3 regions of the Clostridium sp. TJA085 genome follow, and region 1 is predicted to be linked to each of the others. Evidence: predicted binding sites of a transcription regulator. Region 1 holds the regulator's gene; each other region holds the start of a gene.
The links. The regulator Rex, encoded in region 1, represses fermentation and respiration genes when NADH is low (regulators of the CRP and FNR family bind a similar motif). The targets are predictions, from matches to a motif close to ATTGTTAANNNNTTAACAAT.

Region 1 (7,091 bases):
TTAAATCTCCTAATGCTAAAGGTCCCATTGGGTGGTTAGCACCATATTTCATAGCTGTGTCTATATCTTCTGCTGAAGCTATTCCTTCTTGAAGGATAAATGTTGCTTCATTAATCATTGGAATTAAAATTCTGTTTACTACAAATCCTGGAGCTTCTGCTACTTCTACAGGCTCTTTTCCAATTGCTACTGATAATTCTTTAACTGCATCAAAAGTTTCTTGGCTTGTAGCTATTCCTCTGATGATTTCAACTAGCTTCATTACTGGAGCTGGGTTAAAGAAGTGCATTCCGATAACTTTATCAGGTCTTCCTGTAGCTGATGCAACTTCTGTTATTGATAATGATGAAGTATTTGAAGCTAAGATAGTTTCTGGTTTACATATTTTATCTAACTCTGCAAATATTTCTTTTTTAATTTTCATATTTTCGATAGCAGCTTCTACTACTAAATCACAATCTGCAGCTAAAGCCATATCAGTTGTTCCTGAAATTCTGCTTAAGATTTCTTCTTTAGCTTCTTCAGTCATTTTTCCTTTAGTAACTAGTCTAGTAAGATTTTTGTTGATTCCTGATAATCCTCTTTCAACAAATTCATCTTTTATGTCTCTAACTATTACTTCATAACCTTTTTGTGCGAAAGCTTGAACTATTCCAGCTCCCATTGTTCCAGCACCTAAAACAAATACCTTTTTCATTTTCGTACCCTCCTAAAATTCAAGTTGAAAGTTATTATTTTACTTCTTTGAACTGAGCTATAAGCTCTGGTAATACTTTATTTATATCTCCAACTATTGCATAATCAGCAATTTTCATAATTGGAGCAGTTTCATCTTTATTAATTGCTATAATCATATCTGAATCTTGCATACCAGCTGCGTGTTGAATAGCTCCTGAGATACCACAAGCAATATATATATTTGGTCTTACAGTTTTACCAGTTTGACCAACTTGGTAATCTCTTTCTATCCATCCTTTATCAACAGCTCCTCTTGAAGCTGCTACTGATCCTTCTAAAACTTCTGCTAATTCATGTAATTTTTCGAAGTTTTCTTTGCTTCCCATTCCTCTACCGCCAGCTACGATAAAGTTAGCTTCACTTATATCTACAACTTCTTTAGTTTCTTTTACTATTTCAACAACTTTAGTTCTAATATCAGCTTCAGTTAAATTAACTTTAACTTCTTCAACCTTAAAGTTTGAATTTTTTTCTTCTACTTTTGCAAAAACTCCAGGTCTTACTGTAGCCATTTGTGGTCTATGGTCTGGACAAGCAATTGTTGCCATTAAGTTTCCACCAAATGCTGGTCTTGTAGCTAAAAGATCTCCATTTTCAACTACAACATCTAATTGTGTACAGTCAGCAGTTAATCCTGTTGATAATCTTGCTGCAACTCTTGGTCCTAAATCTCTTCCTATGAAAGTAGCTCCTATAAATAATATTCCAGGTTTTCTTTCATTAGCTAAGTCGCAAATAACTTTTGTATATCCGTCAGTTGTATAATGTTCTAATAAAGCATTATCACATACGATAACTTCATCAGCACCATTTTCTCCTAATGTATTTGCTAAACCTTTTATATCTTTACCTAATAATAAAGCTGTAAGTTTAACTCCTAATTTATTTGCAATTTTTCTACCTTCACCTAATAACTCTAATGATACTTTTTGTAATTCGCCTTCTCTTTGTTCAGCAAATACCCAAACGCCATTGTAATCTGCTATATTCATTGTTAAATTACCTCCCAAATTTAGATGTAGTGTTTTTCTTTTAATTTTCCGATAACGTATTTAGCTGCGTCTTTTGGACCTTCTTTAATTAATTCGCCAGCGCCCTTCATTTCCTTAGTCATTGACTTCTTAACCTTTGTTGGTGATCCTTTAAGACCTAATTCTGCCTTATCTACATCTATATCATCTGCTGACCAGATTGTGATTTTTGAATCCTTTGTATCAAATATTAATCCAACATTCATGTATCTTGGCTTATTTAATTCTTCTATTGCAGTTAAAAGACATGGTGTATTAACTTTTATTAATTCATATCCATCTTCTAATGCTCTATTTATTAATAATCCATCTTCTTCAACTTTTACATCTTGAACATAAGTTACTTGTGGAATATTTAAATGTTCTGCTATTTCTGGTCCTACTTGAGCTGTATCTCCGTCAATTGCTTGTCTACCAGCAAATATTATATCGTATTCTAACTTCTTAATAGCTCCTGCTAATGCTTTTGAAGTTGCTAATGTATCAGCTCCTGCGAAAGCTCTATCTGTTATAAGTACTGCTTCATCAGCTCCCATACATAAAGCTTCTCTTAATGCACTTTCTGCTTGTGGAGGTCCCATACTTACTACAGTAACCTTTGCTCCATTATTTTCTTTTATTTGAAGTGCTGCTTCTAAAGCATGTTTATCTTCTGGATTTATTATTGATGGTACACCATCTCTTATAAGTGTTCCTGTTTTAGGATCTATTTTTACTGCTGTTGTATCTGGAACTTGTTTTAAACAAACTACTATATTCATTATTAAAAGGCCTCCCTTATCTTAACTTGCTTCCTGCGATAACCATCTTTTGAACTTCTGAAGTTCCTTCATAAATTTCTGTTATCTTAGCATCTCTCATCATTCTTTCAACTGGATATTCTTTAGTGTATCCATATCCTCCGAATAATTGAACTGCTTTAGTTGTTACTTCCATAGCTACACCTGCAGCAAATAATTTTGCTCTTGCAGCATCAACTGAATATGGAAGTCCTGCTTGTTTTTTGTATGCTGCTTTGTATACTAAGTTTCTTGCAGCTTCTATTTTTGTATCCATTTCAGCAACCATCCATTGTAATCCTTGGAATGCTGTTAATGATCTTCCGAATTGTTTTCTTTCTTTCATATAGTTAATAGCTTCTTCTAAAGCTCCTTCTGCAATTCCTAAAGCTTGAGATGCAATACCAATTCTACCACCATCTAAAGTTTTCATTGCAATTCCAAATCCTCTACCTTCTTGTCCAATTAGGTTTTCTTTTGGAACTATACAATTTTCCATAATTAATTCTGTAGTTGATGATGCTCTTATACCCATCTTATCTTCTACTTTACCAATTGAGAATCCTGGGAAATCTTTTTCAACTATAAATGCTGATATTCCTTTTGTTCCTTTTGATTTATCTGTCATAGCAAATATTATGAAAGTTTCAGCAACTCCACCATTTGTTATGAATATCTTTGATCCATTTAAGATGTAGTTATCTCCATCTAAAACTGCAGTTGTTTGTTGTCCTGCTGCATCAGTACCAGCACCTGGTTCTGTTAAACCGAATGCTCCAATTTTTTCTCCCTTTGCAAGAGGTATTAAATATTTTTCTTTTTGTGCTGGCTTACCAAATTCATTTATTAATGAAGCACAAAGTGAAGTGTGAGCTGAAAGTATAACTCCTGTTGTACCACATACTTTTGATAATTCTTCAACTGCTAAGATATATGAAAGTACATCTCCACCAGCTCCACCAAATTCTTTACTAAAAGGTATTCCCATCATACCAAGCTTAGCCATTTTTTTAACGTTTTCCATTGGGAATCTTTCTGTTTCATCAATTTCAGCCGCAATTGGTTTTACTTCGTTTATAGCGAATTCTCTAACCATTTGTCTTACTAATTCTTGTTCTCTAGTTAATTGGAAATTCATTTAAATTACCCTCCTAATAATACACCTAAATCTATTAGTGAATTTATATATTCTATTTCATTATTTGTTTTGGAAGTTTTTAGCTCTTCTTTCCATAAAAGCAGTCATACCTTCAACTTGGTCTTCTGTACTGAAACATTTACCAAAGTCTTCTGCTTCTATCATTATTCCTTCATCTATACTTACTTGCATTCCTCTTCCGATTGCATCTTTACATAACTTAACAGCTATTGGAGCATTGGCCATTATTTTTTCAGCCATAGCTTTTGCTTCATCCATTAAATTTTCTAAAGGAACCACTTTATTAACTAATCCTATTCTTAAAGCTTCATCAGCTTTTATCATATCGCATGTATAAATAAGTTCTTTTGCTTTTCCCTCTCCAACTAATCTTGCTAATCTTTGAGTTCCACCAAATCCTGGAGTTATTCCAAGACCTGCTTCTGGTTGAGCAAATTTAGCTTTTTCTGAAGCTATTCTTATATCACATGACATTGCAAGTTCACATCCACCACCTAGTGCAAATCCTGAGATAGCAGCTATAACTGGCTTGTCTAATTTTTCTAATCTTCTAAATACTTTGTTACCTAAAATACCAAATTCTTTTCCTTGTTCTTCGTTTAAATCTTTCATTTCTGAAATATCAGCACCCGCAACAAAAGATTTTTCTCCAGATCCAGTTAATATAACACAAGTTATGTTGTTATCCTTTTCTAAATCTTCAACAACTGTATTAATATCTTTTAATGTTTCTGAATTTAAAGCATTTAATGCTTTTGGTCTGTTTATAGTTACGATAGCTAAATTTCCTTCTTTTTGAAGAATTACATTCTTTAATTCCATTAATAAAGCCTCCCTTTTTTCACAACCCAATTAATATACATTATTTGAATATTTTTCTAATTTTCACTTTATCAAACATTAAAAACTTGAAATTTTGTAATTATTTTTCAATTGTTTGTTATAATATTAACAAATATAACTAAAAAATAATTGAAGTCTCTCAACTTCAATTACAATTATAATACTTTGTTAAATTTTTTGCAATATCATTCTAAAATTTTGTGTATTTTTTTACAATTCCTCAAAACCTCTTATTTTATCTAGCTTTAAAGCTATTATTTATTATTCTTATCATGTAATAAATATATTAAAGTTAATAAACTTTCACTTAAATGTACATTTTCAACAGTTATATTTTCTGGAACAATTAAATCTACAGGTGCAAAATTCCATATTCCTTTTACATCACCTTCGACTAAAGTATCACAAACTCTTTGTGCATTAATTTTAGGTACACATATTACTCCAACGTCTATTTTGTTATCTTTTAAAAACCCTTCTAAGTTGTCAATATCCTGTATTTCAACATCTCTTATTCTCATTCCAAGTAATTTAGGATTAGCATCAAATATAGCCTTTAATTTAAAGTTCATTTTACTAAATCTAGTATAGTTGGCTATTGCTTGACCTATATTACCAGCTCCAATTATTACTGCATTATACTCTTTATCCAATCCCAATATAGTACTTATTTGACTTGCTAATTCACGTACATTATATCCATATCCTTGTTGTCCAAAATCACCAAAACAGTTTAAATCTTGACGTATTTGAGAAGCTGTAAAGCCTATTTTTTCTCCTAATTCCTTTGAAGATATTCTGTCTACATCATTTTTTAATAATTCATTTAAATATCTGTGATATTTAGGCAGTCTCTTAATCACAGCCATAGAAATAGATTTCTTTTTTTCCATACGTATCTCCTTATTAATTTTTATATTTGATTAAACATAATTATATAAAACTCTTTAATTGAGAGTTAAATTTTTAACTATCATTATATATATTACCATAATTTAATTAAAATAATCCAATTTTATTATAAAAAATAAAGTTTATATATAAGACGCCCATCTTATATATAAACTTTGCTTGAATAAGATGTAAAGTTTTAAACTCTACAACAGGAAAAATTCCTGTATGCTACCCATCTTGTTTTGCCTGAAAGATTTACCGTAGTAGATTATACTTTTCTTTTCTACCTTTGTCAATGGAATTACTTGTATTTAAAAAGGATTAGATAGGATATAATATTTTTTTAGGCATAATTTATATATAGATACTAAAATATAATTTCTTATTTTTAATAATATTTGTAATTTATAATTTCGTAACACATATTATAATTCATAATATTTTATAAATCAAAGTGTTTAATATTATTTACAAAAAAATATATTTATATAAATTAATAATTAGCGTAAAACTACAATATAAATATCATAACTTTACGCTAATTTTATATTAAAAAAAATATATTTTTAAAAGTCTTTTAAATACTTTTAAATTTTATAATCTAAGTGCTCTCATTGAATTTAATACTGCAATTAATGTTACACCTACATCTGCAAATACTGCTTCCCACATATTTGCATCTCCAAGAGTGGCAAGTACTAATACTAATATTTTTACACCTAATGAAAATATTATATTTTGCCATAATATTTTATTAGTCTTTCTTGCTATCTTAATTGAATCCACTAATGTTGAAGGTTCATCTTTCATAAGAACAACATCTGCAGCTTCTATAGCAGCATCTGAACCTATTCCTCCCATAGCTACTCCAACATCTGCTCTTGCAAGTACAGGGGCATCATTTATACCATCTCCAACAAATGCAAGTTTTCCTGTCTTTTTACTCTTTAATATTTCTTCAACTTTTTCAACTTTATTATCTGGTAATAATTCTGAATAATATTCTGTTATTCCTAATTCATTTGAAACTTTATCTGCAACCTTTTTACTATCTCCAGTTAACATAACTATTTTATTTACACCAATTAATTTAAGATTATCTATAGCACTCTTTGCATCATCTTTTATTTGATCTGAAATAATTATATTACCTTTATATTCATTATCTATTGAAACATATACTATAGTTCCTATTTCATTAACCTCTTGAACGTCAATACCATTTAATTTCATAAGCTTTTTATTACCAACTAGTATATTTTTATTGTAAGCTCTAGCTATTACACCTTTTCCTGAAACTTCTTCTTGTCTTTCAATTACATTATCATCTATATCACTATTACTTGATAATTTATACTCATCAACAATTGATTTAGCTATTGGATGATTAGAAAATTTTTCACAAGTTGCTGCATACTTTAAAAGATCAGATTTTGATATATCTATATTATTTATTTTTGTTACTTTAAATACACCTTTTGTTAAAGTACCTGTTTTATCAAATATAACTGTGTCAACATCTTTAAGTGCTTCTAAATAATTTCCACCTTTAATTAATATTCCTTTTTTTGAAGCTCCACCTATTCCTGCAAATAATCCTAAAGGAACTGACACAACTAACGCACAAGGACAAGAAACAACTAAAAA
Region 2 (7,091 bases), on a different contig from region 1:
ACAATAGAGCTAGCTTCCCTTTTTGCATCATCTATTATTTCTTTATAGATGTTATCTGCTTTAGCCTTATATTGACTAACAATCTCTTTTCCTTCTTTTCTAGCTGTTCCGATTTCTTTTTCATTTTGAAGTTTTATAACTCTAGCTTTTTCTAAATCCTCATCAGCTTTATTTATTGTATCTTCTATACGACTTTTTCTTTCTTTTAAAATCTTGTTTACTTTATCAAAAGCGAAATGTTTAACAACCCAAAATAATATTAGTAGGTTAACTACAGTTACTATCATTTCTGGTATGTTAATATTCATATTAATTTCCAAATCTAAAGCCTCCCTTCCAGGCTTATTAAAACCCTATTCTGTATTATATTATTAATTAGTGAATACCAACGAATAATAAAATTAATGAAACTAGTAATCCGTATATTGCAGTTGTTTCTGCTAATGCACAACCGATGAAATATGTAGACATAAGTTTACCGCTTGCTTCAGGTTGTCTTGCTATGCTCTTTAGAAGACTAGCTGTTGCGTTACCAATACCAACTCCTGCACCTATTGCTGCAATAACTGCAAGTCCTGCACCAATTGCACGCATTCCTATTATAAATTCTGCTCCAGTCATAAATGATTCCTCCTTAAAATTGACAAATAGATTTCATTTTAATATTAGTTTTTATTGCTTGAATTATTCTTCTGCTGTCATCTTTATATAAATCATTGTTAATATTGTAAAGATAAATGTTTGTAAGAAACCATCAAACAAATCGAAGTATGCCATAAATGGCACTGGGATAGCTAATTGAGCAAACCAAGTCACTTTACTTAGTGCTTGTAATAACAATTCAATAATTACTGTAGCAACTGTAATATTACCAAAAAGTCTGAAACTTAATGTTATAGGTAACATTATTCTTTCTAGTATATTGATTGGTATTAAAGCTGGACTTGGATGGGCATATCCTTTTAAGTATCCTATTCCACCATTCTTTATAATTGAATTTATATGAATAATTAAGAATGTTGTAAGTGATAACACTAAAGCAACACTATAGTCTGCTGTTGGTGGATGTAATCCTATAAGATCTGTAACATTCATAAAGAATAAAAATAATACTAATGCACCAATATAAGCTGCAAATCCTGCATATTTATCGCCCATTGTGTTCTTAACCCAATTGCTAATTCCTTCAACGAAAATTTCAATTATTGTTTGACTTTTTCCTTTTGGAATAACTGAAAGATTTCTTGTCATTAATATAAGTACAATAGCTATTATTATTATTATTCCCCATTGTTGTAATACTGTAGACCCAATCTCTTTAAACAATGTTTCCACTCAATCACTTCCTTTCTTCATATTTAATTGCCATAAACAAAGAAATAAAGTTGGACATATAACCTATTACATAAGCTATAACATTATATTGGTTTTGCAATAATAACAACCCAACTATTGCAATAATAATTATTCTTATTACAAAACTAACCATTAACATTAAGCCCTTAAAGCCTATATCACTTTCTACAGTCTTTGTCATAACTGCACCACTTATTAAAAAATTAAAAATACTAACTATAGATCCAATGACAAAGGGAATCTGGTAATTAATATTTATGAAATATAAAATTATTAGCCCTGCAGTCAAGATAACTAAACTACTCTTAAAAGTTTGTTTTAGTATCCCACTTAAATCTCCAACCATAACTTCCCTCCTCGGCAATCATACTAACTATTATAGTTTATATGTTTTTTTCTCTAAAACTTAATTTTAAAGCAAATACCTGTATTTTCTTAATTTATTTCAGTTTATTATATTTTATTTACTGATTACTGTTATTTCCTTTGATTTAGTATATTTTTCAGTTATGGAGAAAGAAATAGGTTGTTTAATTTCTTTTTTCTGAATATTCAGATTTCTAATACATTCCTCATTTTAACTTTTACTATATTTTTCATAAGTTTTATAATATTTTTTAAATTTTGCTACTATGTATACATTTTCTTAAAAGCTTATAATGTTTAACTTCATATGTAGTTTGAATAAACCTTTTATTTTTTATTCATTGTGTTCTTTAATTATTAATATTTTTATTAATTTATTCATGTTTATGCATATATTAATTTATATTTCTACATATTTTTATTTATAATAATCATTTATTCTTTATATTTTTATTATAAACATTATTATCTTATAAATCATTAAAAATATTCAAAAAAATATTCAAAAAAAAATATACCTTAAGAAAATTTCTTAAGGTATATTTTTAATTATATATTATAATTATCTTTCAACAATTATAGCAGTTCCCATTCCGCCACCTATGCAAAGTGTAGCTAAACCTTTTTTAGAATCTCTTTTTTCCATTTCATGAAGTAATGTAACTAATATTCTAGCTCCTGAAGCTCCAACTGGATGTCCTAAAGCTATAGCTCCACCATTTACATTAACTTTACTCATATCGAATCCTAAATCTTTAGCTACTGCTAAACTTTGAGCTGCGAAGGCTTCATTTGCTTCTATAAGATCTAAGTCTTTAACTTCTAAGCCAGTTCCTTCTAATGCTTTCTTTGTTGCACCAAATGGTCCATATCCCATAATTGCTGGATCTACTCCTCTTGATCCATATGAAAGAATTTTAGCCATTGGCTTAATTCCTAAACTTTCAGCTTTTTCAGCGCTCATTACAACTAATGCAGCAGCTCCATCATTTATTCCTGATGCATTACCAGCTGTAACTGTTCCTTCTTTAATAAATGCTGGTCTTAATTTTGCTAAAGTTTCTTCAGTTGTTCCAAATCTTGGGAATTCATCAGTATCAAATATTTTTGGTTCTCCTTTTCTTTGAGGAATTACAACTGGAACTATTTCATCTTTGAATCTTCCTTCTTTTATAGCTTTTTCTGCTTTTTGTTGTGAAGCTGCAGCAAAAGCATCTTGTTCTTCTCTAGTTAAGTTCCATTGTTTAGCTATATTTTCAGCTGTTACTCCCATATGATAATTGTTGAATGCATCCCATAATCCATCAGTTATCATTGTATCTATCATTTTTCCATTACCCATTCTTTGTCCCCATCTTGCTGTATCTAAAGCAAATGGAGCTCTTGACATACTTTCCATACCACCAGCTACTACTATATCAGCATCTCCAGCTTTTATCATTTGAGCTGCTAAGCTAACTGCTCTTAATCCTGATCCACAAACTTTATTTAAGGTCATTGCTGGTACTTCATTTGGAAGTCCTGCCTTTATAGCTGCTTGTCTAGCTGTATTTTGACCAAGACCTGCTTGAATAACATTTCCCATTAATACTTCTTCTACCATTTCTGGTTTAATTCCTGCTCTTTTTATTGCATCTTGAATTACTGTTGCTCCTAAATCTACTGCTGGAACATCTTTTAAAGATCCTCCAAATGATCCTAACGCTGTTCTAACAGCACTTACTATTACTACTTCTCTCATTAACAAAACCTCCTAATATATGATTACTTTAAACCATAATCTTTGTTAAACTCTTAACATACTTTTATTATAACCATTTCATTCCTAATAATCAATAGTTTTTGTTAAATTTTAAACAAATACTTTTTATAATATTTTTACTTTTTTTGTGATTGTATTATAATATTAATTAAATTAATATTAGTTTATTAATTTAATAATGTTATTAATATATATAAATAGTAAAATTACATAATTTTTATAAAAGGAGCTTTTATTTATGAAGAGAACAGATTACATATCTTGGGATGAATATTTTATGGGACTTGCTCTTTTATCAGCAAAAAGAAGTAAAGATCCAAGTACACAAGTTGGAGCATGTATAGTTAGTCCTACCAATAGAGTATTATCTGTTGGTTATAATGGATTTGCCTTTGGTTGTTCTGATGATGATTTTTCTTGGAATAGAGAAGGAGAATTTCTTGAAACAAAATATCCTTATGTTGTTCATGCAGAACTTAATGCCATATTAAATAATAGAGGTGTATCTTTTGAAAATGCAAAATTATATGTAGCTCTATTCCCTTGTAATGAATGTGCAAAGGCTATAATACAAAGTGGAATAAAAGAAGTGATTTTTTTAAGCGATAAATATTCTAATACAGATGTTGTTAAAGCTTCTAAAAAAATGTTTAATGCAGCTGGAGTTAAATTAACTCAATTGAAACCTTCAGTAGAAAAAATAGAACTTTCATTTAATGTAGATGATATTTAAAAAAATAAATCCTTCTATTTATAAATAGAAGGATTTATTTTTAAACCTTATAATAATTATTTAGTACCAAATAATCTATCCCCTGCATCTCCAAGACCAGGTACTATATATCCTTGCTCATTTAACTTTTCATCTATTTCAGCGACGAATATATCAACATCTGGATGAGCTTCCTTTATAGCCTTTATTCCTTCTGGTGATGAAATTAAACACATAAGCTTTAAGAATTTAGCTCCTTTATTTTTAAGCATTGTTAAAGCATCTATAGCTGATCCACCAGTTGCAAGCATTGGGTCTACAACTATTATTTCTCTTTCAGCTATATCTTGAGGTAATTTACAGAAATATTCAACTGGTTGTAATGTTTCTTCATCTCTATATAATCCTATATGTCCAACTTTAGCTGCTGGTATAAGTTTTAAAACACCATCTACCATTCCAAGACCTGCTCTTAGTATTGGAACTATTGCAAGTTTCTTACCTGCAAGCATTCTACATTTTGTTTTACATATCGGTGTTTCTATTTCAACATTTTCTGTTGGTAAGTTTCTTGTAACTTCATATGCCATTAACATTGAAACTTCTGATACTAATTCTCTAAAATCTTTTGATCCAGTATCCTTACTTCTTATAAATGCTAACTTATGTAGTATTAATGGGTGATTGATTTCTGTAACTTTACTCATTATTTAACGCCTCCAAATTTTATTTATTATATTTTTCTTCTATTTTAGATATTTTGTCTATTCTTCTTTGATGTCTATCTCCTTCAAAGTTTGAATTTAAGAAAGTTTTCACGATATCAATTGCAAGACCTGTTCCTACAACTCTTTCGCCTAATGCTAATATATTAGCATTATTATGTTCTCTTGTTGCATGAGCACTAAATGTATCTGAACATAAAGCTGCTCTTATTCCTGGTACTTTATTAGCTGATATACTAATTCCAATACCTGTTCCACATACTAATATTCCAAACTCAAATTCATTATTAGCTACTGCTTCAGCAACCTTTAATGCATAATCTGGATAATCACATGATTCTGTACTATATGTTCCAAAATCTTTTGTTTCATATCCATTTTCTTTTAAATATGATATTATTTCATTCTTTAAATTATATCCACCATGATCTGATCCTAATGCTATTTTCATGAAAAACACCTCCAAATATTTATTTAAATTTATAAAAAAAGAAAGTAAGGCATGTAATAAAACATTACACACTTCTAACTTTCTTTAATTTATCTATTAATAAAGGCATTACGCCTTCTAACTCTTTATATATTTTTTGATAAACAGAAATGGTGCTACCGTAAGGGTCAGTCACTTCCCCCTTAACGCCAGCATATTCACAAATTGAAAATACTTTATCTTTATAATTTGGATAGTTTTCTTTTATAAAGTCTCTACCATAATTAGTCATAGTTAATATAATATCTGAATTCTTAATCATACTATCATTTAATTGAATAGCTTGCTTATCTTTTACATCAACATTCAACTCTTCTTTTATAAGTTCAGCTGATTTTTCAGTAACAAAACTACCCGGTACAATAGTAATTCCTGCTGATTGAGCTACTATATCAGAACTATTTATTAATTTATTAAATATTTCCTCAGCCATTGGGCTTCTACAAGTGTTTGCTGTACACACGAAGAGTACCTTCATAAAAAAACCTCCAAAATCTTATACGTTTATAACATCATATCCAGCTGCTTTATTTAATCTATTCATAATAGCAACTCCTAATCCTTCTTCATCAAAAGCTTCCGCTAATATTATATCAACATTTAAATCATTGAAAGCCCTTAATGATTCAAAAAGATTTGATGCAATCTCTTCTAGGTTATTTGATTCACCTAAAATTACTTTTTCACCATTTACATAGCTATTACTATTTTCTTTTGTTGTAAGTATTCCAACTCTTTTTCCTGCATCTATATAATTTTGTACCATTTCATTAATTTTTTCAATAGTTTTTTTTCTATTTCCTTTTATAATTTTTAATTTTGCATTTGGAGCATAATGTCTATACTTCATTCCTGGTGCTTTTGGCTTAAAATCTTTTGAATTACTAATAAGCCCTTTATCTATTTCTATATTTTTATCAACTTCTTTAAGCATCTCTAAAGTTATTCCACCTGGTCTTAATACAAGTGGAGGATTAACTGTACAATCCACTATTGTTGATTCTACACCTACCTTACTTTTTTCTCCACCTATTATATAGTCTACTCTCCCTGTTAAATCTTCCACGCATCTTTCTAAATCTGTTGGACTTGGTTTCCCACTTATATTAGCTGATGGTGCAGCAATAGGAACTCCTGATTCCTTGATTAACTCTAATGCAATTTCATTAGATGGCATTCTAACACCTATTGTATCTAAATTAGCACTTGTTGTCATAGGTATTATATCCTTTTTTTCTAATATTAATGTCATTGGACCTGGCCAAAATTTTTCCATTAATTTTTTAGCAACCTCTGGTACATTTTTAACATATTCATCTATATTTTTAGATGCAACATGAATTATTAAAGGATTATCTTGCGGTCTTCCTTTTGCAATAAATATTTTCTTAACACTCTCTTCATCTAATGCATTTGCTCCTAACCCATAAACTGTTTCAGTTGGAAATGCAACTGTTCCACCATTTTTTATAACTAATGCGGCGTCTTCTATATATTTCTTATCATCGCTTACTTTTTTTATAGTAGCAATCTTTGTTTCCAAAGTTAATTCCTTCTTTCTTAATCTAAAGTTTGCCCACGAGCAATTTTTACATTTTGAATACAATCTTTTGTGAAATGTGCTTTAGGAGAATATTTAAATATCTCATCTAAAAATGGATACTTTTTAAGCCCTCCTTT
Region 3 (7,091 bases), on a different contig from region 1:
TTATTGCTGGTATAACTATTCCTACTATAAATCCTGTCTTTGCTATTTTTGCTGTATTTTTTGTTCCACCTAATTGTGAAAATGTTAAAATCCAAAATATTACTAAAACACCTATAAATTTTATAATTGGATTAGTATTAAGTGCTGGAAAATCAAATACATATGATAGCGCCCCTAATATAAAATAAATCATTGTTACAAATCCAACAGTTATTTGAAACCATTGAAAGAATATTGCTGCAAATCCAAATCTTTCACCTAATGTATTTCCTACCCATGCAAATATTCCACCTTCTTGCCAACCATCAACTGTAGCCATTTCTGCTGCGCATAAAGCTACTGGTAAGAACCATAAAAATCCGCCTAGTAATAAGAAAAATACTAGATGAAAACCTGAAGTTGCGAATGTTGGATATTCATATACTGTCATTACCATGGATGCTGTTATTGCGAAGAATCCAAATAAAGTTAAACTTTTTTTACTTTCCACTGATCCATTATCCATAATTTTACGCTCCTTCAATATTTATTTTTCAATGAACTAATATTCTTAAATTTGTCGACAAGCTTAAAAATTAATTCAGCTTTTACACAAAGTATAGCAACTATAGTATTTAATTCAAAATTTAAATTTCATTATAATACGCCACAAAATCCTAAAAATTATTATTATAAGTAATTTAATTAAATTATTATTTGATAACTTAATATTAATAAGTATTTCATAGTATATATACTAATATCATTTTGATAAGTCTAGAAAACCTTGAGAATTAGCCATTTCCCTCATTTTCACCATCATATTGTATATTTATTAATTTTAAAAACCCAATAAATAAGCCATTTTAATCGTTTTCAAAGAGGTCTGTAAAAACTTTTTTTATTCAATTAATTACTAATTATTAAAATTTGTTACTTTTATCAATTTATATACACATATTCTATAACTTTCTTACTAATTTGTTTACTTGTTTATATTTTGTTAAGTTAAATTGAATATTTTTTTATATAATTTATTAATTTACTGTAATTTAAACAAAAATAAAGCAGTATTTTTTTATTTTTACAAAATACTGCTTTAAGTTTTAACTTATTTATTTATATATTTCTAAATACTTATTTTCTAAATAATTTATAAAATATTTAGGATTTAATTCTTCTCCACTAACTTTTAATATTATTTCACTAGGTGAATATAAACTAGCATACTTATGAATATTCTCATTTAACCAATTATGAATTCCATATAAGTTTCCCATTCTTATATCATCATACATAGATTTATAATCTTTTTTCATAACTTCTAATATTTGAGCTCCATACAAATTCCCTAATGCATAACTTGGAAAATATCCAAATGAACCATCTGACCAATGAACATCTTGTAATATTCCTTCACTATCATTTGATGGTTCTACTCCTAAGTACTCTTTGTATTTTTTATTCCATTCTTCTTTTACATCATCTATATCTAGATTTCCATTTATAAGCGCTTTCTCAATTTCATATCTTATTATTATATGCAGACTATATGTTAATTCATCTGCTTCTGTTCTTATAAGAGAAGGCTTTACATAATTTATAGCTTCATAAAATTCATCTAAACTTATATCTTTAAATTGTTCAAACTCATATTTTACAAACGGTAAAAAGTACTCCCAAAATTCCTTACTTCTTCCTATAATATTTTCATAAAATCTTGATTGTGATTCATGAATACTCATTGAAAGAGCTGTATCTAATCCTGTTTTTTGAAATTCATCTGGAATATCTTGATCATATATTCCATGACCACCTTCATGTATACAACTAAATAATGCTGATGTAAAATCAGGTATATTATAATTTGTTGTTATTCTTACATCCTTGTTCCCAAAGCTAGTTGTAAAAGGATGCATACTTTCATCTAATCTTCCAGCTTCAAAATCATATCCCATCTTATTTAATATAAACTTTGATATCTTTTCTTGAGAATTTTTATTAAATTCCCCTAATAAAAAACTTTTATCTATTATCTTTCCACTAGAATTTATTTTTTCAAGTATATTTAATATTCCTTCTTTAAGTTCTCCAAAAACTTTATCAAGTTTATTAACAGTTAAACCTTCTTCATATTTATTTAATAACGTATCATACTTATTATCTTTGTATCCTAAATACTCTATAAATTCTTTTTGAAAATCTATTATTTTCTTTAAATGTGGTTTAAATATTTCAAAATCCTTCTTTTCTTTAGCTTCTTCCCATGCATTTTGAGAAAGTGCTTGAGCCACTACAAATTTTCTATATCTATCTTCTGGAATCTTCTTTGTTTCATTATACTCTTTTCTTGCATTTTTAATTATAGCCTTATCAATTTCATTTAAGCCTTCCACATTTTTATCAAAATAGTTTAATAACTTTTCCATATTATCTGATGTTGTCATTTTAAACACTTCACCTGATAAATGTTCAATTATCTCTGATCTTTGCTCTATGGCCTTCTTAGGCATTTTAGTTTGCATATCCCAATAAATAATCTCTAAAGCCCCTATTGTTTTTTGTATATTTTTAATATACTCTTTTAATTCTTTTAATTTTTCTTCTCTCATTGCCCCAAAATCTCCTTATTTTAATATTCTTCATTAAAGTACAGTACAGATTCAGTTTCCCTACAATACTTTGTTATTATACATTCACTTAACTTTCTTGGACATTTAAAACACACACATTGTAAATCATTTCCTTTGCAATTACCATTCTTTTTTTCCGGACATTCTAAACAATTAACTCCAACTCCTGCTGCCATTAAATATTCCCCCTATATTTTAAATTTAAATTTATATTATATTTAAATAAATTATATTATAAATAATTTATACTATTAATTATAACTTTATTTTTAAATTAAAACATATAAATTTAACATAAATAAAAATAACGTAGAAATTAAATTTCTACGTTATTTTTATTTATGTTATAAATTTTTATATGTATTGTTCTCCTAATGAGTTAGCTGTAAGTATAGCATTAAATACTTCTTCAACTTTAACTCCACCTAGAGTATTATGTATAGTTTCACCTTCAGCACAAGCTGCAACTGCAACTTTCATTATGTCATCTTTATTAACTTCTTTTAATCCAATTTGCTTAAGAGTTATTGGAAGATTTACATCTAAACAGAAGTTTATAACCTCTTCTATTTCTTCCATAGGTCTATCTTCTAATATTAATTGTACTAATGTACCAAATGCAACTATTTCTCCGTGCATATACTTTTCACATTCTTCAAGAACTGTAAATCCATTATATATTGAGTGTGCTGCAGCAAGACCACCATTTTCTGCTCCAACTCCACTTAAATAAGTTGATGCTTCTAAAACTTTTTCAACAGCAGGAGTAGATACTGAATTTTCAACAGCTAATTTAGCTTTTAATCCATAATCTAATAATATTTCATAGCAAAGTTTTGCAAGTGCATAACCTGCTTGAGATACTGCACCTGAAACAAGATTAGGTGACTTAGCATTTAAACAAGTTCTTGCTTCAAAGAAAGTTGCAAGTGCATCTCCCATTCCAGCAACGAAAAATCTAACTGGAGCCTTAGAGATAATTGTACTATCAACTAATACAAGATCTGGATTCTTTGGATAGAATAAATATTCACTAAATTCACCATCTTCTTTGTACACAACTGAAAGTGCAGTACAAGGAGAATCTGTTGCTGCTATTGTTGGTATTATAACAACTGGTATTTCTTCAAAATGTCCAACTGCTTTAACAGTATCAAAAGTCTTTCCTCCTCCGATACCTATTATTGCATCACAATTATTGCTTTTTATAGCGTCTTGTAGTCTTTCAATTTCTTTCTTAGTACTTTGACCATTAAAAAGTTCAAAGAAAATATTTTTTTCACTGTTTTCAAAACACTTTTCAATAGTTTCTTTCATCATATTCATAACAAATGAATCAGCTACAATAAGAAAAGATTTTCCTAATGTTTCTACATGATTTTTTAATTCTAAAATTGCATTTTCACCTTGAACGTATCTTGAAGGTGCTCTCATAATTTTAAGCATTTAATCATCTCCATTTTTTTAATTTAATTCAATATTGTTAATAAATTAGCATGTTTATTATATATTTTTTAATTAAATATGTAAATACTAAAAAAAAATGTAAACGTAATATAGAACAAGGTTTTTTTAACCTTGTTCTTTTTATAGTTACATAAGCATATCTCTTCTACTAAATACAATGTGAGATACAATATAAGAAATAACAATTGTTATTATCATTATTATTATTCCTAACTTAGGTGTAAAATATATATTACTATGATAATTAAATGCTATATCTCCACTTATAATACTTGGAGTATTGCCATAATTTAAGAAAATATATTGTGCAATTTCAGAAAATTTTTCACTTACCATAGGCAATACAGTTGCTGCAACTGATATAATTACTGAAACTGCCATTGTTATCATACTACTCTTAAATATAGCTGATATCATAAATATAAATGCACAACAAGTTATTATAAATAAAACTTGCAATAAGAAACTCTTAAGAACAAAATCTCCCATAGTTGATTGATATCCTGAACCTATAACTTTCTCTAACTGCTTAAATCCATCTCTTAAGAATACTTCTTGATTTATTTGGTATTTAATTCCAAGTTGAACCGGCATTTTTAAATCAGCAAATCCTGTAATTGCACCAACAATTCCAAACGTTGCAAGTTCTACACCACATATCATAGAAACAACAGTTATTATTACCGCTATAAATTTTGATAATATAACTTTTGCTCTTGATATAGGTTGAACCAATAAAAATTTAACTGTTGCTGGAGTAAATTCTCCTGAAACTATATCACTCATAAATACAGCTATACCAGAAACTAATATAACCATTCCTAATATCATCATTCCTTGAATAGCTAAATTGCCAGGATAAAACTCCCATTGTTCTATTGGTTTAATATTGTTATCTAAAAAATATTGCTTTTTTTCTATTTCTCTTTTTAAATCTTCTATATGTGCCTTATTTTCTTCATGTAGTTCCATACTATTTATGCTATTTTTTAGTTCTTTTATATCAGACCTTAATGAATCTCTCCAATCAATTGTTTTCTCACCACTTAATAATTGTTCCTGAATTTTTCTATCATCTTCTAATCTTTTAATTTCACCTTTAAGATATAAAATATGTTCTTCTTGTGATTTTATAACATCTTTACTTTCATTTTTAGATTTAAGTTCATTTAAACTATTTGTTGAATTTTTAAGTTCCTCCTTTTGCCATTTTAAATTATTATCTATCATTTCTATTTGACCTTGAGGAGATCTCCAGTGTTCCATATCATTTGCACTTATCTTATGAACAGTAACTAATCCAATCATTGCTAAGCAAAATAATCCAAATACAACCCAAGTTTTTCCTCTTTTAAGTATTTTAATTAACTCATTCTTAATTAAGGTAAATAACATTATCTTATACCTCCTTCAACAAGTTCCATATATCTTTGCTCTAAACCTTCCCTATTTTTATAAACTTCTTCTATTGATATTTTTTCATTAACTAATGTTTTAATAAGCTCAGGAGTTGTTCCTGAGTGTATAACAACATTTATTCTAGAATCTAATATAGTTGAAGTTATTACAAAAGGTTGTCTTGAAAGTATTTCACAAACTTTATTTTGATCATTATTAATAATTAATGTTATACTCTCTTTTTCTGTTCCAGTTACTGCATCCTCCATATTTTCAACAGCTTTTATGACCCCATCATTTATAAATGCAACAGTATCACATAATTGTTGAACCTCACTTAATATATGAGAGGATATAAATACAGCCATACCTCTTTCTCTTGCTGCTTTTTTTACTATTTCTCTAAAATCTATAATTCCTGATGGGTCTAATCCATTTGTAGGTTCATCTAATATTAATAACCTTGGATTTCCTATAAGCGCTGCTGCAAGCCCAAGTCTTTGTTTCATTCCTAAAGAATATTTTTTAACTTTATCATTAATCCTATGTTCTAACCCAACAAGTTTTATAAGCTCATTAACTTCTTCTTTTTTTACATTTCTTATTCTTGCAATTTGCATTAAGTTTTCTCTTCCTGAAAGATATTTATAAAGTTCAGGATTTTCAACAACTGCTCCAACATCTTTTAAAGCTTTTTCTTTATTTTTAAATAAATCTTCTCCACATATTTTAACTTCTCCAGAAGTAGGTTTTATAAGTCCTACTAACATTCTTATAGTTGTTGTTTTACCAGCTCCATTTGGACCTAAAAAACCATATATTTCTCCCTCTTTTACCTCAAAATTTAAATTTTTTATTATTTCACGTCTTCCGATTACCTTTTTAAGATTTTTAACCTCTAAAACATTCATTTAGTAACCTCCCTAACTTTTCTATAATAAAATTATAAATGTAACTTCTTAATATAAAACATTATTATTTCTTATTAAATTCTTAACAAATTCTTAATTGCTATATATAAAAACAACTCATGCTTAAATTAATTAATTTTTAAATATATAAAAATTAATTATTTATAAATCATTCGTTTACTTTATTTTAAATAACCATGTAAATATTCATTTTAAGTTAATTGAATAGATAATTTTACAGTGATATGCTTTAGCTATACGCCAAATAATAGACGAAAATAAATTAAAAATGAGGTGAATTTATGAATATAAATAAAGTAAACTTAAACTACTTAATAGAAAAAAATAAAATATATATTGAAGATGGACATGTCGCTACATATATACCAGCTCTTGCAGAAGTTAATCCTAATCAACTAGGTATTTCAATCTATAATCTAGAAAATAATAGAGAATATTCAGCAGGTGAATGTGAAGTAAGATTTGCAATAGAAAGTATTTCTAAGGTTCCAGCCTTAATACTTGCTATATTGGATAATGGAATTGAAAATGTATTTAATGAAGTTGGTACAGAACCAACTGGGTTTGCATTCAATTCTATTATGAATATGCAAATAAATCATAGAAATAAACCAACTAATCCATTTATAAACGCTGGCGCAATTAAAGTAAATTCTCTTATTAAAGGTAAAAATTCAGAAGA

Region 2: a site for Rex is predicted at 3,564-3,583, ahead of AC4FQW_RS06980 (acetyl-CoA C-acetyltransferase). Genes of this name have one in related genera too.
Region 3: a site for Rex is predicted at 4,092-4,111, ahead of AC4FQW_RS12535 (glycerol dehydrogenase). Genes of this name have one in related genera too.

The regions. Positions count from the first base shown of each region.
Region 1 is NZ_JBZEEZ010000003.1:46,581-53,671, forward strand. It holds gene AC4FQW_RS09555 (3-hydroxybutyryl-CoA dehydrogenase) at 1-697, opposite strand, end outside; gene AC4FQW_RS09560 (electron transfer flavoprotein subunit alpha/FixB family protein) at 732-1,730, opposite strand; gene AC4FQW_RS09565 (electron transfer flavoprotein subunit beta) at 1,751-2,530, opposite strand; gene AC4FQW_RS09570 (acyl-CoA dehydrogenase) at 2,547-3,686, opposite strand; gene AC4FQW_RS09575 (short-chain-enoyl-CoA hydratase) at 3,747-4,529, opposite strand; gene AC4FQW_RS09580 (redox-sensing transcriptional repressor Rex) at 4,805-5,443, opposite strand; gene AC4FQW_RS09585 (heavy metal translocating P-type ATPase) at 6,039-7,091, opposite strand, start outside.
Region 2 is NZ_JBZEEZ010000001.1:1,367,123-1,374,213, forward strand. It holds gene AC4FQW_RS06960 (F0F1 ATP synthase subunit B) at 1-320, opposite strand, end outside; gene atpE (ATP synthase F0 subunit C) at 376-621, opposite strand; gene AC4FQW_RS06970 (F0F1 ATP synthase subunit A) at 685-1,335, opposite strand; gene AC4FQW_RS06975 (ATP synthase subunit I) at 1,340-1,702, opposite strand; gene AC4FQW_RS06980 (acetyl-CoA C-acetyltransferase) at 2,285-3,463, opposite strand; gene AC4FQW_RS06985 (deoxycytidylate deaminase) at 3,723-4,217, shown strand; gene upp (uracil phosphoribosyltransferase) at 4,274-4,903, opposite strand; gene rpiB (ribose 5-phosphate isomerase B) at 4,923-5,372, opposite strand; gene AC4FQW_RS07000 (low molecular weight protein arginine phosphatase) at 5,437-5,889, opposite strand; gene AC4FQW_RS07005 (L-threonylcarbamoyladenylate synthase) at 5,908-6,954, opposite strand; gene AC4FQW_RS07010 (hypothetical protein) at 6,972-7,091, opposite strand, start outside.
Region 3 is NZ_JBZEEZ010000006.1:60,535-67,625, reverse strand. It holds gene gadC (glutamate/gamma-aminobutyrate antiporter) at 1-505, opposite strand, end outside; gene AC4FQW_RS12545 (carboxypeptidase M32) at 1,095-2,591, opposite strand; gene AC4FQW_RS12540 (hypothetical protein) at 2,612-2,788, opposite strand; gene AC4FQW_RS12535 (glycerol dehydrogenase) at 2,967-4,058, opposite strand; gene AC4FQW_RS12530 (ABC transporter permease) at 4,206-5,474, opposite strand; gene AC4FQW_RS12525 (ABC transporter ATP-binding protein) at 5,474-6,388, opposite strand; gene glsA (glutaminase A) at 6,691-7,091, shown strand, end outside.